Linked DNA regions of Chroogloeocystis siderophila 5.2 s.c.1. The protein of the gene in region 1 interacts with the protein of each later gene in a pairwise test. Links are inferred from orthologs where the notes say so. Each region holds a gene or a part of one and is shown on either strand. Other genes may lie near its edges.

Evidence for each region. The genes of interacting proteins can lie anywhere in the genome.
Region 2: the proteins of rlmB (region 1) and tsaE interact in binary tests that used the Escherichia coli proteins (3 or more experiments, as listed by UniProt). The link is inferred for Chroogloeocystis siderophila 5.2 s.c.1 from one-to-one orthologs.
Region 3: the proteins of rlmB (region 1) and NIES1031_RS08955 interact in binary tests that used the Escherichia coli proteins (3 or more experiments, as listed by UniProt). The link is inferred for Chroogloeocystis siderophila 5.2 s.c.1 from one-to-one orthologs.

Annotation. Positions count from the first base shown.
Region 1 is NZ_MRCC01000010.1:205,431-211,282, forward strand. The notes cover bases 1,524-4,358. They hold rlmB (23S rRNA (guanosine(2251)-2'-O)-methyltransferase RlmB), read right to left. Parts: upstream 3,495-4,358; coding sequence 2,553-3,494; downstream 1,524-2,552. Other genes in these bases: NIES1031_RS13925 (alpha/beta fold hydrolase), read left to right, coding at 1,524-2,075; NIES1031_RS13930 (DUF1816 domain-containing protein), read right to left, coding at 2,149-2,448; NIES1031_RS13940 (Mini-ribonuclease 3), read right to left, coding at 3,589-3,990. Also shown: Asp-tRNA(Asn)/Glu-tRNA(Gln) amidotransferase subunit GatA, read right to left, coding at 1-1,057; more of NIES1031_RS13925, read left to right, coding at 1,209-1,523; NIES1031_RS13945 (STAS domain-containing protein), read right to left, coding at 4,481-4,831; carA (glutamine-hydrolyzing carbamoyl-phosphate synthase small subunit), read right to left, coding at 4,953-5,852. UniProt on the Escherichia coli protein: Specifically methylates the ribose of guanosine 2251 in 23S rRNA.
Region 2 is NZ_MRCC01000001.1:71,889-76,357, forward strand. The notes cover bases 1-2,961. They hold tsaE (tRNA (adenosine(37)-N6)-threonylcarbamoyltransferase complex ATPase subunit type 1 TsaE), read right to left. Parts: upstream 1,738-2,961; coding sequence 1,264-1,737; downstream 1-1,263. Other genes in these bases: NIES1031_RS00335 (dihydroorotase), read left to right, coding at 1-1,244; NIES1031_RS25880 (hypothetical protein), read left to right, coding at 1,988-2,122; NIES1031_RS00345 (hypothetical protein), read left to right, coding at 2,324-2,617. In the rest of the region: NIES1031_RS00350 (gluconeogenesis factor YvcK family protein), read right to left, coding at 3,049-4,437. UniProt on the Escherichia coli protein: Required for the formation of a threonylcarbamoyl group on adenosine at position 37 (t(6)A37) in tRNAs that read codons beginning with adenine.
Region 3 is NZ_MRCC01000006.1:179,545-183,912, forward strand. Bases 1,509-4,368 are described here. They hold NIES1031_RS08955 (bifunctional ADP-dependent NAD(P)H-hydrate dehydratase/NAD(P)H-hydrate epimerase), read left to right. Parts: upstream 1,509-2,081; coding sequence 2,082-3,656; downstream 3,657-4,368. Other genes in these bases: NIES1031_RS08965 (bifunctional diguanylate cyclase/phosphodiesterase), read left to right, coding at 3,767-4,368. Outside these bases: NIES1031_RS24275 (hypothetical protein), read right to left, coding at 1-73; NIES1031_RS08950 (hybrid sensor histidine kinase/response regulator), read right to left, coding at 101-1,102; NIES1031_RS25975 (hypothetical protein), read right to left, coding at 1,214-1,348. UniProt on the Escherichia coli protein: Bifunctional enzyme that catalyzes the epimerization of the S- and R-forms of NAD(P)HX and the dehydration of the S-form of NAD(P)HX at the expense of ADP, which is converted to AMP.

The DNA.
Region 1 (5,852 bases):
GTTTGACTTCGGTTCCAAAACCAGCAGCACGAGTCCGGTTATACATCGACAGGAGATTTTCGGCATCTGGCGTGCGGAAGCCGTATTTCACACCGTCGTAACGCGCTAAGTTTGCCGAAGCTTCCGAAGGCGCAATGATGTAATACGTTGGTAGCCCGTAGCGAAAACGAGGACAGGAAATTTCTTGAACTTCTGCGCCTAAATCCTTTAGTTGTTCAATCGCTTTGGTGACAGCTTGTTCGACAGCAGGATCTAAGCCCTCACCAAACGTTTCTTTGATAATGCCAATGCGGAGGTTCTTAATGTCGGGTTTGAGCAATTGCGTATAGTCTGGGACTTCAACTTTAAGACTCGTCGAATCTTTGGGATCGTATCCAGCGATCGCACCCAGTAAAATTGCGGCATCTTCTACGGTACGCCCAAATGGTCCAATTTGATCCAACGATGAAGCAAACGCGACTAAACCGTAACGCGAAACTAACCCGTAAGTCGGTTTCATGCCAACAACGCCACAAAACGACGCAGGTTGACGAATCGAACCGCCAGTATCAGAACCTAGGGCGACAACACATTCTTGCGCTGCTACCGCCGCCGCCGAACCACCAGAAGAACCACCAGGGACTCGTTCTAAATCCCAAGGATTGGCAGTGACTTGAAATGCTGAATTTTCTGTAGAACTTCCCATTGCGAATTCATCTAAATTCGTTTTGCCCACCATGACAGTACCTGCATCGGCTAGCTTTTGCGTCACGGTTGATTCGTACGGTGGTACAAAGTTCTCCAAAATTTTAGAAGCACACGTTGTCCGAATTCCCTTGGTACACATATTGTCTTTGATGCCAATCGGAATTCCTGCGAGTAGCCCTATTTCCTCTCCCGCAGCGATTTTGGCATCCACTGCTTGCGCCTGTGCTAGCGCTGTATCTGCTGTCACCGATAAGAAACTATGTAATTTCGGCTCTAACGTTGCGATGCGCTGCAAGGCTTCTTGAGTAATTTCAACCGCAGAGCGTTCTTTGCTCACCAGTTGTTGGTGCAACTCGCGGATGGATGCCATTGTTTGCTCCTTTGACTTGTAATCCAGATTATTTAGTTTAATTCAGGACTTACGTAAAAAGTGACTCAAATTCTTGTTTTGCTTGGTAATGATTTCTTTTACCAATTACCATTTCCCACTAGCAACATAAGTCTTATAGTAAAAATATACTATGGCTTATTTTTATCGAGTGTCTTTACCTCAAACTACTCACCCTGTCAAGCTCAACGTTCATATTCAAGGACACGGCTTTCCGATCCTTTGCTTACACGGTCATCCAGGCTCAGGGCGTAGTCTATCGGTGTTTACGAACCATTTATCGCAGCGTTTCCGTACGATCGCCCCCGATTTACGCGGCTATGGTAGCAGTCGCACACAACAAAATTTTACAATGAACGATCACTTGCTCGACTTAGAAGCACTGATAGATAGCTTGAAAATTCAGCGCTGCTTATTCCTCGGCTGGTCGTTGGGCGGAATTTTGGCGATGGAACTCGCGCTTAAATTGCCTGATCGCGTCAGCGGGTTAATCCTCGTTGCCACCGCAGCGCGTCCCAGAGGGAATCATCCGCCGATTAGCTGGCAAGATAATGTGTATACTGGTGTAGCATCTATTCTGAATTGGTTACAACCGAGTTGGCAGTGGAATATTGAGACTTTTGGCAAGCGATCGCTCTATCGCTACCTCATTCAACAACATTCACCAACCGCCTATCGCTATCTTGCTACTGACGCGATCGCTGCGTACCTGCAAACTTCTGCGGCTGCACAACGCGCGTTGAATACAGCGCTGCGATCAGGTTATAATCGCCTCGCCGATTTACACAAGATTACGTGTCCGAGCTTGATGCTCGCCGGAGCAAGCGATCGCCATATCACTGCTGAATCAAGTCACGAAACGGCTCGGTACTTGAAAAACTGTCAATGGCAATGCTATGCCAATACCGCGCATCTTTTCCCTTGGGAAATTCCCCAGATGGTGTTACGCGATATTGACGCGTGGATAGCTCAATATCCAGAAGTCGTTGAGGAAGAGTGAGTCGTTAGAGGTAGTGACTAGTACTTAGTAAACTAATCACCCTAAACCCTGACCCCTGACCTCTACATAGCTTCTACATCTGACCGCTAAATATGGGTGTGGCTTTAGGCTGCACAACTCCCAAGTCGTCAGCAACCGTTAAATTCTTGGGTTTGCAACGCTTGACTTTTACAATGATTCCTTGCGCACCTTCTTGCTCTAAATCCTCAATATATCCAGCCTTGGCAGCGTTTGCTTCTTTAACGCTCAAGAAAGGACCGAAGTAGTACGTGCAGCGCGGATTTTGTGTAACAATTTCTACCCACCAAGCCCAGCCAAAGCTGTGAAAGAGATTAGTTAAAACTTCTTTAAAACTATCCCAAAATGTTTTCATATTTGCTGTTTTGTCCATTGGTTACAGATGTGACGCGGTCTGCTACTGCTTCTAAATACTTCACACTTTGTTATACTCTGTTACGCTTCTTTTTTCAAATTATCTTATTTTAATTTTTCTAAATGAAGCATATTTAACCAACGTTGGCGAAAAATTTCATACAAAGCCATTCCGGCTGCGACTGAGGCATTTAAGCTAGGAGTATCACCCAAAAGTGGAATTGACACTAACACGTCACAGCAACGTTGTGTTAACAAGCTCAAGCCCTCACCCTCAGCACCAATCACTAACACTACTGATCCTGTAAATTGGACTGTATGCAGCGGTTGGCTTGCGGTTGCGGCTGTACCATAAATCCAAAATCCTGCCTCCTTGAGTTCTTCTAAAGCACGGCTGAAGTTAACTACTCTGGCGACAGGGATTTTTTCCAAAGCACCAGCGGCGGCTTTCATAACACTCGATGTAATTCCGACTGCTCGTCTTTGCGGGATGACAAGCCCTTGCGCTCCAATCGCTTCAGCCGTCCGAATAATTGCTCCCAAATTGTGGGGATCGGTAATACCTTCAGCTGCCACAATAACAGGTGATTCGGCGATCGCTTTTGCTCGCTCAATTAATTCACCAAGATCGCTATACGCATATGGGGCAATTTGTGCAGCGATCCCTTGGTGATTTGCATGATGCGTGATTTGATCTAAACGCTTAGGTTCAACTTCATCGATAACTGTTCCTTTTTCTTTTGCTTGTGAAATCAAAGAATGAAAGCGGGGATCGTAGCGCAATCGCGAAGTAATCCAAATTCGATTTAAATGTCTTTGACTCTCCAAAGCAGCTAGAACAGGGTGACGACCGTAAATGAGATCGTTGTCTTCTGTTAAATTTTGTAAATTTGTGTTACTAACAGCATGATTCACTGTAGGTCTTGCTCGTGCAGTGCGACCCTGATTGGGAGATTTGAGCAAAGGTTTAGAGCTTTCTCTAATTTTGACTGGCTTATCGCGCTTTGCCCCGCCCGTAGATCTAAATTTTTGTGGTTTGTTAGCCATTTATATAGTTGAAGTGTTAAATTCTTTTGGGCATCCCTACTCCTCGAATCTAACTGAGAATTCCAGCTATTTCGGTATAGAAAGACAATTTTCATCACTCATTTTGATTTTGCTCAAAGTCTAGCTTGTGTAATAACTGAGCCAAACGCTGACAGTCAGTGAGAAATAGGTAGCCGACTAAGGTTTCTAAACTCGATGCTTGTTGATAAATTTCTGGTTCGATACGCTTTGGCGGCTTCGTTGTCGCATTCCGACCACGACGGACTATATCTAATTCAGTACTGGTAAGGTAAGGAGTGAGCGATCGCAAATGTGATGCTTGTGCTTCTGCTCTTACCTGTGCCACTACTAATCGATGATAAACCTGCGATCGCTTTGGTGGCAGTAAGTAATAACGCCTAATGTAAAGCTCATAAACTGCATCTCCTAAATATGCCAAAGCGCTTGGAGAAGCTTGCTGTAGCTGTAATAAATCTTCAGCCAAGGTTGGTAGCAGCTGCTCTAACTTAAGAGTTAGTTCGTCTTCTATTATAAATGAGCGATCAAGTAGTTCTTCCTCCTTTGAGTTCACAATTGAGATGATCCTTCTATCTAGATTGATGGTGAGAAAATAAATTTTGCCGTTACGAATTTAGTAAAACTACCCATTTCGGTTTTGGTAGCTTCTTATTATCCTCGATCCCCACATCCAAATAAATGAAGGTAATAGTAATTAGCTGCTAGTTAGCGCTCATTCTTAAAGATATAGATAGGTGCTTTCAACAGACTTGCACGAATGCTGAAATAGCTTCGCACGCTTTAATATCAGCGCTTTAACTAAAGTCGGGGCTACCCAAACCAAGTGCGCACAGCAACGGAAGCGGATACAGTTTATTGAGCAGCGAATTCATTCACCCAGCTTTAATAAACATTTTTCTATAAACAAAAATCAAGCTACCCAGATGATGCAACCGGATAGCTATATTAGCCTTGTTTCTGTCGCCAGATCATGACTGTTTAACGTTTTCTAGCGCGGCTTCGACTGAAGGACGCAGTGAGAGAAACTGCTCTAACCGAACTAGCTTAACTGTTTGAGTCACGCGGGCGTTAGTCACGATTTGTGAAGTGCCACCAGCATTTTGTGCTTGTTTTGCAAGTTGCACCAGTGCCCCTAGACCTGAGCTATCAACAAAGTCGATTTGAGAAAGATCCAAAATAATATTTTTTGGTCCTTCATCGATACATTTGCCAATTACCTTACGAAAGGTTGGTTCAGAAAAAGCATCTAACAACCCTGTAAATCGAAACAACTGATAATTGTCCCGCACTTCACGGGTTCCTCTCAAACTAACCGTGATATTTAGTGGCTCAGCAATAATACCCTCCTCTTGCTACGCTAACTAAGATGTTTAAAGTCGAGGCTCAAGTATAGAGTGTTTTTGGAGATCTTGTCTACTATCATGAGACAGAAATTGAGGATTAAAAAAGACTAATGCTTTGTCGCTGATCCTGTTTAGCTTCGCGCATCAATTGTACAAACTGCTCAAATAAATAATCCGCGTCATGAGGACCAGGGCTAGCTTCTGGGTGATACTGCACTGAAAATAGAGGTAGTGATTTATGTCGCAGCCCTGCAACCGTCGAATCGTTGAGATTGAGGTGGGTAATCTCAATATCCGCATCTGGTAAGGAATTGGCATCGATCGCAAAACTGTGGTTTTGACTCGTGATTTCGACTCGCTGCTTTGAACCAGCGGGTTGGTTAAGACCGCGATGCCCAAACTTAAGCTTAAAGGTTTCTGCGCCTAGCGCGTGACCTAAAATTTGATGTCCCATACAAATGCCAAACATTGGCTTTTGACTCGCTAGGAGTGCTTTGGTTGTTTCGATTCCTTCGGTAACGGGTGCGGGGTCACCAGGACCATTAGAGAGAAAAATTCCATCAGGGTTGTATTTGAGAATTTCTTCAGGAGGAGTGTTGACAGGAACAACAATGATCCGACAGCCATAACTCGCTAGGCGGCGAAGAATGTTACGCTTCACCCCAAAGTCAATCGCAACAACCGTCAAAGGTTCTGCGGTATTTTCTTGATTAACGGGCTTAAATTCCCAAATCGCGGTTGTGGGGTCTGACCATTCGTAAACCTTAGCAGTTGTTACTTCACGCACTAAATTCAAGCCTTTCATGCTAGGCGCTGTGATGACTTGCTCTAGTAACTCAGCTTCGTCAAGAATTTCGGTGGAAATTCCGCCATTCATAGCACCTAAAGCCCGAATTTTACGAGTGAGCGCGCGAGTATCAATTCCATAAATGCCAGGAACGTTGTGCTGTGTGAGGTAATCTGGCAAGCTAGCTGTAGAACGCCAATTGCTCGGTTT
Region 2 (4,469 bases), on another replicon or contig:
ATCGCCAAATTGCGCAAGTCGCGCCTGAAATTGCGCCACCAGCAAATAGCGCAGACTATCTAGAAATAGACGCATCCGGTTTAACTTTGTTGCCTGGTGTTATCGATCCTCAAGTTCATTTTCGCGAACCAGGCTTAGAACACAAAGAAGATTTGTTTACTGCTAGCTGTGCGTGTGCTAGAGGTGGTGTCACGTCTTTTTTAGAAATGCCGAATACTCGCCCGCTAACGACAAATCAGCAAGCTTTGGACGATAAACTCGAACGTGCCAGGCAAAAGTGTTTAGTTAACTACGGTTTTTTCATCGGAGCTACCGGAGATAATACCCCTGATTTACTCGCCGTCAATCCTACCCCAGGAATTAAAATTTTCATGGGTTCAATGCACGGTCAATTACTCGTTGATAAAGAAGCTGCCTTAGAGCAAATTTTTTCGCAAGGTGATCGCTTAATTGCTGTTCATGCGGAAGATCAAGCCCGCATCACTCAAAGAAGACAAGAGTTTGCGGGCATTAAAGATCCGGCGATTCACTCGCAAATTCAGGATGTAGCAGCAGCATTAAATGCAACAAAACTCGCGTTAAAACTTTCTAAGAAATATCAGCGACGCTTACATATTCTGCATATGTCAACCGGAGACGAAGCCGAATTGTTGCGTCACGATAAACCAAGCTGGGTTACGGCGGAAGTGACACCACAGCATTTACTATTGAATACTGATGCTTATGCCAAGATTGGCACTTTAGCACAGATGAATCCACCATTGCGATCGCCGCAGGATAATGAAGTGTTATGGCAAGCTTTACTTGATGGTGTTATTGACTTTATCGCCACCGATCACGCACCGCATACTTTAGAAGAAAAAGCGCAAGAGTATCCGAATACACCTTCAGGAATGCCAGGGGTAGAAACATCATTAGCATTGATGCTGACACAAGCGATGCAGGGGCGCTGTACTGTAGCGCAAGTCGCGCACTGGATGTCTACCGCCGTTGCTAAAGCATATCGGATTCCGAATAAAGGCGCGATCGCGGTTGGTTATGACGCAGATCTTGTCTTAGTCGATCTCAACACGTACCGCCCTGTTTTGCGTGAGGAGTTACAAACTAAGTGCGGTTGGAGTCCTTTTGAAGGTTGGCAACTTACTGGATGGCCTGTAACGACAATTGTCGGCGGTCAGATTGTCTACAACAAGGGTAAATTAGATACAAATGTTAGAGGTGAAGCGCTACAGTTTGATGGATAGAAGCGGGTTAGCCTAGAGTTTAGTTAGTTTGAAATCTTGCTAAAAAATCAAGCGAAATATCAACCGCAGACAACTCTACTTGGCGACCATTTGAAGTGTGGTTTAGGCAAATACTAAGATAAGTTGGTGGTAAGTAGGGCAATCGTTCTGCCCATTCGATTGCCATTATCCCCAAATCTGCGTCGATACCTTCCCAGTAAGTTTCTAGGTGCAATGCAGCAACGTCTTTTGGTTCTAGACGATATAAATCTAGATGATAAAGCGGCAAACGTCCTTCCGTATACTCGTTAATTAAAGTAAAAGTAGGGCTAACAATTGGTTCAGTGATTCCTAATCCTTTACCAATTCCTTGAACTAAAGTTGTTTTGCCAGTGCCTAGATCGCCGTGTAACAAAATAACACTTCCAGCACTTAAAAATCGTCCTAATAATACACCTAAATACATCGTAGCATTTGTATCTATAAGTATGCAATTAAAAGTATTAATAGTCATAATTTAATGTGTACTTTGTTAGACATTACAAACTTCGATTATTTATGTTTAATTGTTGCTTAGAATATGCAAGTTAAAGATTTAAGTTATTTTATTATTTAAACAACCGAATAATTACTCACTGGTAAATATTAGTAAAAATAATACATTCCGTAAATTTGACGAGGCTGACTCAACAAGCTTTATGTAGAAATGGTGTAACCAATTTAGCATAAGGACTTGTGGGGGTATGCCAAACCAAGATTGATTAATGGTAGGTTCACTTGCTGTTGGCTTAGGTGTAGCAGCTTCAGTAGGAGGAACGAGTGGTGCATTATTGGGAAGTACCACAGGGGCTGTTGGCGCTACTATTTCTAGTAAGAAACTACTCAGCAGTAACCAATAATATAAAGCAGAGTTAGAAAGATGAAAAGCCGAACTACAAGTTCTTATAGTAAGAGTTAATGAACTACGAAAAGCGCAATCAGAATTAGCTAAAGTTGAAGGACAATTTGTTCAAAGACGAGAAGAATTACACCAGGCTGAACAAAAACTTATATCTCTCAAACGAGACAAAAAAGATTTAGAGTGTAGAGTTGCTGCTATTATGCAACAAAACACTCAACTCATGGAGCAGGAAAAGCTAAAATCTCGAATTGAACAATTTAGATTAGAGAAAAACACTTTAGAAGGTCAAATTAGCGCTTTAACATCTCAACTAGAAAGATTAGAAATAGAAAAGCGATCACCTCATCGTTTACACGTCAAGAAAACAAATACTGCGTCAACATCGCTGGTTGATTTAGTTCAAGCGGTACAAGTAGTAGCAACGCAAACTTGTAGGCGATCGCTACCACTCATTCATCTATGTTTGTGGTATGGCCATAGTCAACAGAGTTAGGATATTATAGAAGCTCATATTGACTTCCCTAGGGAAGTTTAACTCTGACCTCTGACTCCTACTATATTACAAGTTTGATGCTTCAGTGCATACCTTAGATTATATAGCAGTCTCGTTGGGGTAGCTAGGACATCGAAGGTATGAATAACCATTACCCTAACTCATTTTCAACCGTGACCTCTGCTATAAAATACATTTTATTAGTAAACTATTAGACTACCTGTTAAGTAGACCATTTAATAATTTTAAATCAGAATACAAGCGAAATGCTTTATCTTCTCACATTTCGGCCTACAGAACATTTTCAAAGTGATAGAATTATGTCTCAGTTTGTGAGTCGAGAAAAATCACTTAATCAGTTTTTCCAAGAAATGCTTGAAGGGAATTCTACAGAAGATGGTATAGAAAAACTTGTGCGAGCTAGTTAAACTTTACACATGAGCGCGACCATACCAGCGTAATAATACCTGAGCTAATGCTTGAGGGTTATGCCGCACTAGTCCTGTTTCTTCGTCTTCATCCATCACGTTGGCTAAAACGATCCGCCGTCCTAAGCGGGCGACAACATCACGATCTAGAAATACAGGATGAGAATTTTCTTGTGCATAGCGCCTCAGGCTTTTTTCTGAGGGAGTGCGTCGATGAACAAGGACAGCACTAAATAATTTTTGTCCGCACGCAGCATCGATCGCGCGAATATGATCCGAGACAGTGTAACCTTGTGTTTCGCCTGGTTGCGTCATGACATTACAAACGTAGATACAAGGAATCGGCGGTGTTTTGCCTCCTTTACAGCGGGCAGCGATCGCCGCCGCAATTTCTGGGACTAATAAATTAGGAATGACGCTTGTATAAAGACTTCCAGGACCGATGATAATGTAGTCAGCTTCGTTAATCGCTTGCAGTGCTTTGGGTAAGGCTGGGGGTTCGGCGGGAGTACAGCCGATTTTAAGGATACAGCCGCCTGCTTTAGTAATATTAGATTCACCTTCAATGCGACGACCATCGGCTAATTCTGCCCATAAACGGACATCACTCAGCGTTGCGGGAAAAACTTGTCCGCGAATTGCAAGAACTTGGGAACTTGCGGCGATCGCTCGTTCTAAATCACCAGTAATTTCACTCATCGCGGTGAGGAATAAATTGCCAAAACTATGACCAACTAAACCATCACCAGCTTGAAATCGATATTGAAAGAGTTCGGTTAACAGTTTTTCCTCAGAAGCGAGGGCGGCTAAACAGTTACGAATATCGCCTGGGGGGAGAACACCAATTTCACGCCGCAGCCGTCCTGAAGACCCGCCATCATCCGCTACAGTGACGATTGCAGTAATATTTGCGCTATACGCCTTGAGTCCGCGCAGTAAGGTTGATAAACCTGTCCCGCCACCAATTGCGACAATTTTAGGTCCGCGATGCAAGCGACGATGTGTTAATAGTACGTCGATGAGTTCTTCCTCACCGCCTTCTGGTCGTAACACCTCGGTAATCGAACCTACTGTGCGAGTTTGTCCCCAGAAGATTAATAATGCGCCAAGTAGCAGTACCAAAGGACCGCTAACATAATTAGGAACAACGTTTGCGATCGTACCGACAATGTCCTGTATTAATTGCAATGCATAAAAAATAGGCGTCAGTTTAACCCAAATTGCTAAACCTAAGCCAACTAACACTACTCCACCAGCACTTAACAGTAACCAGCGTTTGACAAATAACCCAGGCGCTAACCACTTGAACCACTGACCAACTCGATGGGGGGCGCGATGGAGCGATTCCTGCTTGATGTTTCGTAAAGATTTTTTAAAACGAACAAATGGCATATGCAACTCTTCAGCAGGGAGATACCAAGATG
Region 3 (4,368 bases), on another replicon or contig:
CCAGGGATTTTGCTAGAACCGACCACTTGTGTACGCGGTAGCCGCCAATGCTGAGAGACAAGATTAAATTCATGCAGTGAGTGTCAGGCGAGAGCAAAGGTTAGATGCTGCTTTCGTTGTATTTGATCAGTGTTGCGATCGCTTTGACTAACGTCTCTAGCTCGACAGGTTTTGTGATATGTTGTTGAAATCTGGCGCGTAAAGCTTGTTGCTGATTGCAATCACTGGCGTAGGCAGTCAGTGCGATCGCTGGAATATCGCGTTGCTGTGAGCGAATATGTTGCATTAGCATATAGCCATCCATCTCTGGCATCCCAATATCACTGACTAATACATCCGGTTGAGAGTTCGTTAAAGCTACTACCGCCTCGTTTGTGGAAGTTGCTGAGATTACCGCTGCTCCTGCCTGTTCTAACACAAAAACAACAAAGTCTCTAGTATCAGTATCGTCATCAACCACTAAAACTTGAACGTTGTTTAAATTGGGTGGGAGTTCCGACGATTGGTGATTCTGATCGACTGTTGGTTCACTGCGTATGAGGGGAAGTTGTACTGTAAAAGTTGCTCCCTGATTTTCACCGCGACTTTCTACCTCGACTGTGCTGCCATGCAGTTCAACCAAGTGCCGTACGATCGCGAGTCCCAAACCCAATCCGCCAAACTTGCGCGTCGTTTTGCCATCATCTTCTTGGCGAAAGTAGTCGAATACAAGAGGCAAGAAATCAGGTTGAATGCCTTTTCCTGTGTCGCTGACTCTGATTTGAGCCTGATTGCGAACCTGTGTTAACTCTACCGTAACGCGACCGCCTGTAGGCATAAATTTGACCGCGTTAGAAAGCGGGTTCCACATCACTTGCTGTAAGCGCGTTGCATCACCGGAAACTTCTACATTAAAGTCAAGGTTTACCGTTAACTCGATTGATTTGGCTTCTACTGCTAGACGCACGGTTTCAATCGTTGCTAAGGCTTGTGCAGTCTTTGCCTCATCAAGCTTGCGGGTTTGCAGTAGCTTTGACCAACCAAGAATCGGATTCAGTGGCGATCGCAACTCGTGCGATAATACTGCCAAAAACTCGTCTTTAATGCGGTTAGCTTGTTGCAACGGCTCACAGCTTGCTGCAATGAAGTTGTCAAATTTGCCCGTTCCAGCGCCACTGCTACTTGGTCACTTGACACCTTGCACATTATCAGCTTCATCGCGTAGCGGCATCACTCACCCACTTGCCCAAAAGCGACTGCCATCTTTGCGGACGTGCCAGCGTTCGTTTTCACCTTGCCCTGCGTGTAGGGCGATGTGCATTTCCCGATCAGCTTGATTTTGCAGATTGTCTTCTGGCGTAAAAAGCAAACGACTCTTGCCGCAGTTCTCGTACCAAGTTTCTCATTGCTGGCTGTATTACACTGAGATGTTCTGCATTTAAGCAACGTATTAACTCAGTCACGATCAAGTTCTTTGTATCCATAAGCTTTGACTATTTTACAAAGAAAGTCTACCTATTGAGCGAGGGAGCCTATTTTTAGCAAAGACAACGCACAAAGTTACTGACTTATGCTATAAATGCCGACAAAGTGAATGCGATCACATTTCTGCAGTTTGACGCTTATAGCACCAAAAATCTTGTACTGCAAAGCTATGTTGGAAAATAATAAAAAGGCTACAAATAGCTAATACCACTATATAATAGTAATCATGTTTTCATTCGCGAAATTGAAAGCATAGTGTATGAGAAAACTAGTGCTTTCAATTGGCGTACGCTACACCCAACATTAAGGCAACAATAATGGGAACTCGAATTTGTTGTTTTTGATGGACTTACATTAGGCTGTTTGGGTGAATTAATACTGATTGATACAAAGGTTAGTTTACTTCTGTAAATTAACTTTCACTATGGCAAGAATTAATAGAAATACTATCTAGAAATACGATTTTTTCGTTATGCTTGGCAATACGCGATGAGTAGCTGAACGTACGTTGTAGTAAAAAGAAAGTAAAACAGTACTGGATTTCTCTCTTGCTGTAGGTGGCGTATGCATCAATTCAGGAACAATAAGAGTAAGCAGTGAGTGTAGCTCTTACTAAAATGTTCAACTTAGAATCTCCTTTGCCGAATACGACAACACGACACGAACAAATTTCCCGCGTTGTGGTTACTGCGCAGCAGATGCGGGATATTGAAGCGCGAATTTTTGCAGGAGGAATGCCAGTCGCCGCTTTGATGGAGAAGGTAGCAGGGCTGATTGCGCGTCGGATTATCGAGCTTTATCCGCGATCGCATTTCCCGTGTATTGGTATTTTAGTAGGGCCTGGGCATAATGGCGGTGATGCCTTAGTGGTGGCACGCGAATTACACTTTCAAGGATATGACATTGTGGTTTGCTGCCCTTTTTCTAAGTTAAAAGACTTAACTGCACAAAACGCACAATATGTCAAAAGTTTAGGTATTCCGGTTTATGAAGCTTTGGAACCTCTAGCAAAGTGTGCTGTATTTGTTGATGGTTTATTTGGGTTTGGGTTAGAGCGATCCCTGGCTTCGCCTGTAGATCGCATTGTCGATCAGTTGAATGAATGGTCACAGCCAGTGGTGAGTATTGATTTACCCTCTGGGATACACACCGATACAGGGGAAGTGCTAGAAACCGCCGTACAAGCAACGCAGACATTTTGCTTAGGATTGTGGAAAATAGGATTGTTGCAAGACCAAGCGTTAGATTATGTTGGTCAAGCTGAATTAATTGATTTTGATATTCCAATTGCAGATATCCAAGCGGTATTGGAATCGCCCAAGATACAACGCATTACCCCGCAAAGTGCGATCGCAACTTTACCACTCAAGCGATCGCCCGTGACGCACAAATACAAACAGGGACACTTATTACTCATCTGCGGTTCGCGACGTTACACAGGCGGGGCAATTTTAACAGGTTTAGGGGCAAGAGCAAGTGGTGTCGGAATGCTTTCAATAGCGGTTCCTGAGTCGATTAAACCGCTATTATCTGCACAATTACCCGAAGCCCTCATCGTCGGTTGCCCAGAAACCGCAAGCGGTGCGATCGCGCAGTTGCAATTACCCGAAAAAACTGATTTGAGGTCGTTTGATGCGATCGCCTGTGGTCCTGGCTTAACTGTAGACGCCAAGCCAATTTTACAAGAAGTTATGAACAGCGATCGCCCTTTGATTTTAGATGCGGATGGTTTAAATATTCTTGCTCAAATGGGAACAATCCCCACATTACAACGCCGACAAGCACCAACTGTATTAACACCGCACGCAGGTGAATTTAAGCGATTGTTTCCTGATACTGTTGATCCGACAAGCGACCGGATCGCCGCCGTACGTGCAGCCGCTGCACAAAGTGGGGCTGTGGTGTTACTAAAAGGCGCAAGAACCGCGATCGCCGATATTGATTATGTGTGGATTAACCCTGAAAGTACGCCAGCTTTGGCGCGTGGTGGTAGTGGTGATGTCTTGACAGGTTTATTAGGTGGATTGATTGCGCAAGCGACTACTAAACATATACCTTTACTAGAAATTGTCGCCAGCGCTGCGTGGTGGCATTCTCAAGCGGGTATTTTAGCAGCGCGCGATCGTACCGAAATGGGCGTAGATGCCTTTACTTTGACGCAGTATTTGATATCTGTAATGCGAAGCAATTAGCGATCAGCTAAACAGGACGAGCGCGACCTACGGATTATTTTTGCTCATAAACTAAAAACTTTGTACATGATGTACGATCATCTGTCAATTCCTTATTAGTCGCGATCACCTTGTGTGGTGTTGGATTATCAATTGCTAGTAGAAGACCACTCGGTTGGTTGCGTTTATTCGCAGGAGGAATGTTTGTCGGATTAGGCATTGTTGGTATGCATTTTACCGCAATGTGGGAAATGCGACTTGCGGCGATGCCAGTGTACAACCAATTATTTGTCATTGGTGCGGGAGTTTTTACTATTTTTATGTCTACCAACGCGTTGTGGTTGGCGTTTCATGCAAGTGCTGAAAAAATTGTGTCGTCGGAAAGTTTGGGTAAAGTTGGTAGCGCGATTTTTACAGGAGTCGCAATCGATGCACTGCATTACCTAGGGATGATGGCGGTTGACTATTACCCATCAATCAAACTTCTGCGTCAGAGTACTGGAATGGATAGGTTTATCCTTGCTATTTCTACTGGTACTGCGGGTTTAAGTATTTTGTTGTTAGCATCAGTGGGTTCGTATTTTGGTCAGCGCCTCAGTGCTAAGATTGCCAATGCGGAAGCGTTGCGGGAAAGCGAAGAACGGTATCAAAAGTTATTTGATTTTGCGCCTGATGCTTATTTTGCGATCGCCGCTGATGGTACGCTCAAATCGGTTAATAATTTTGCTGCTGA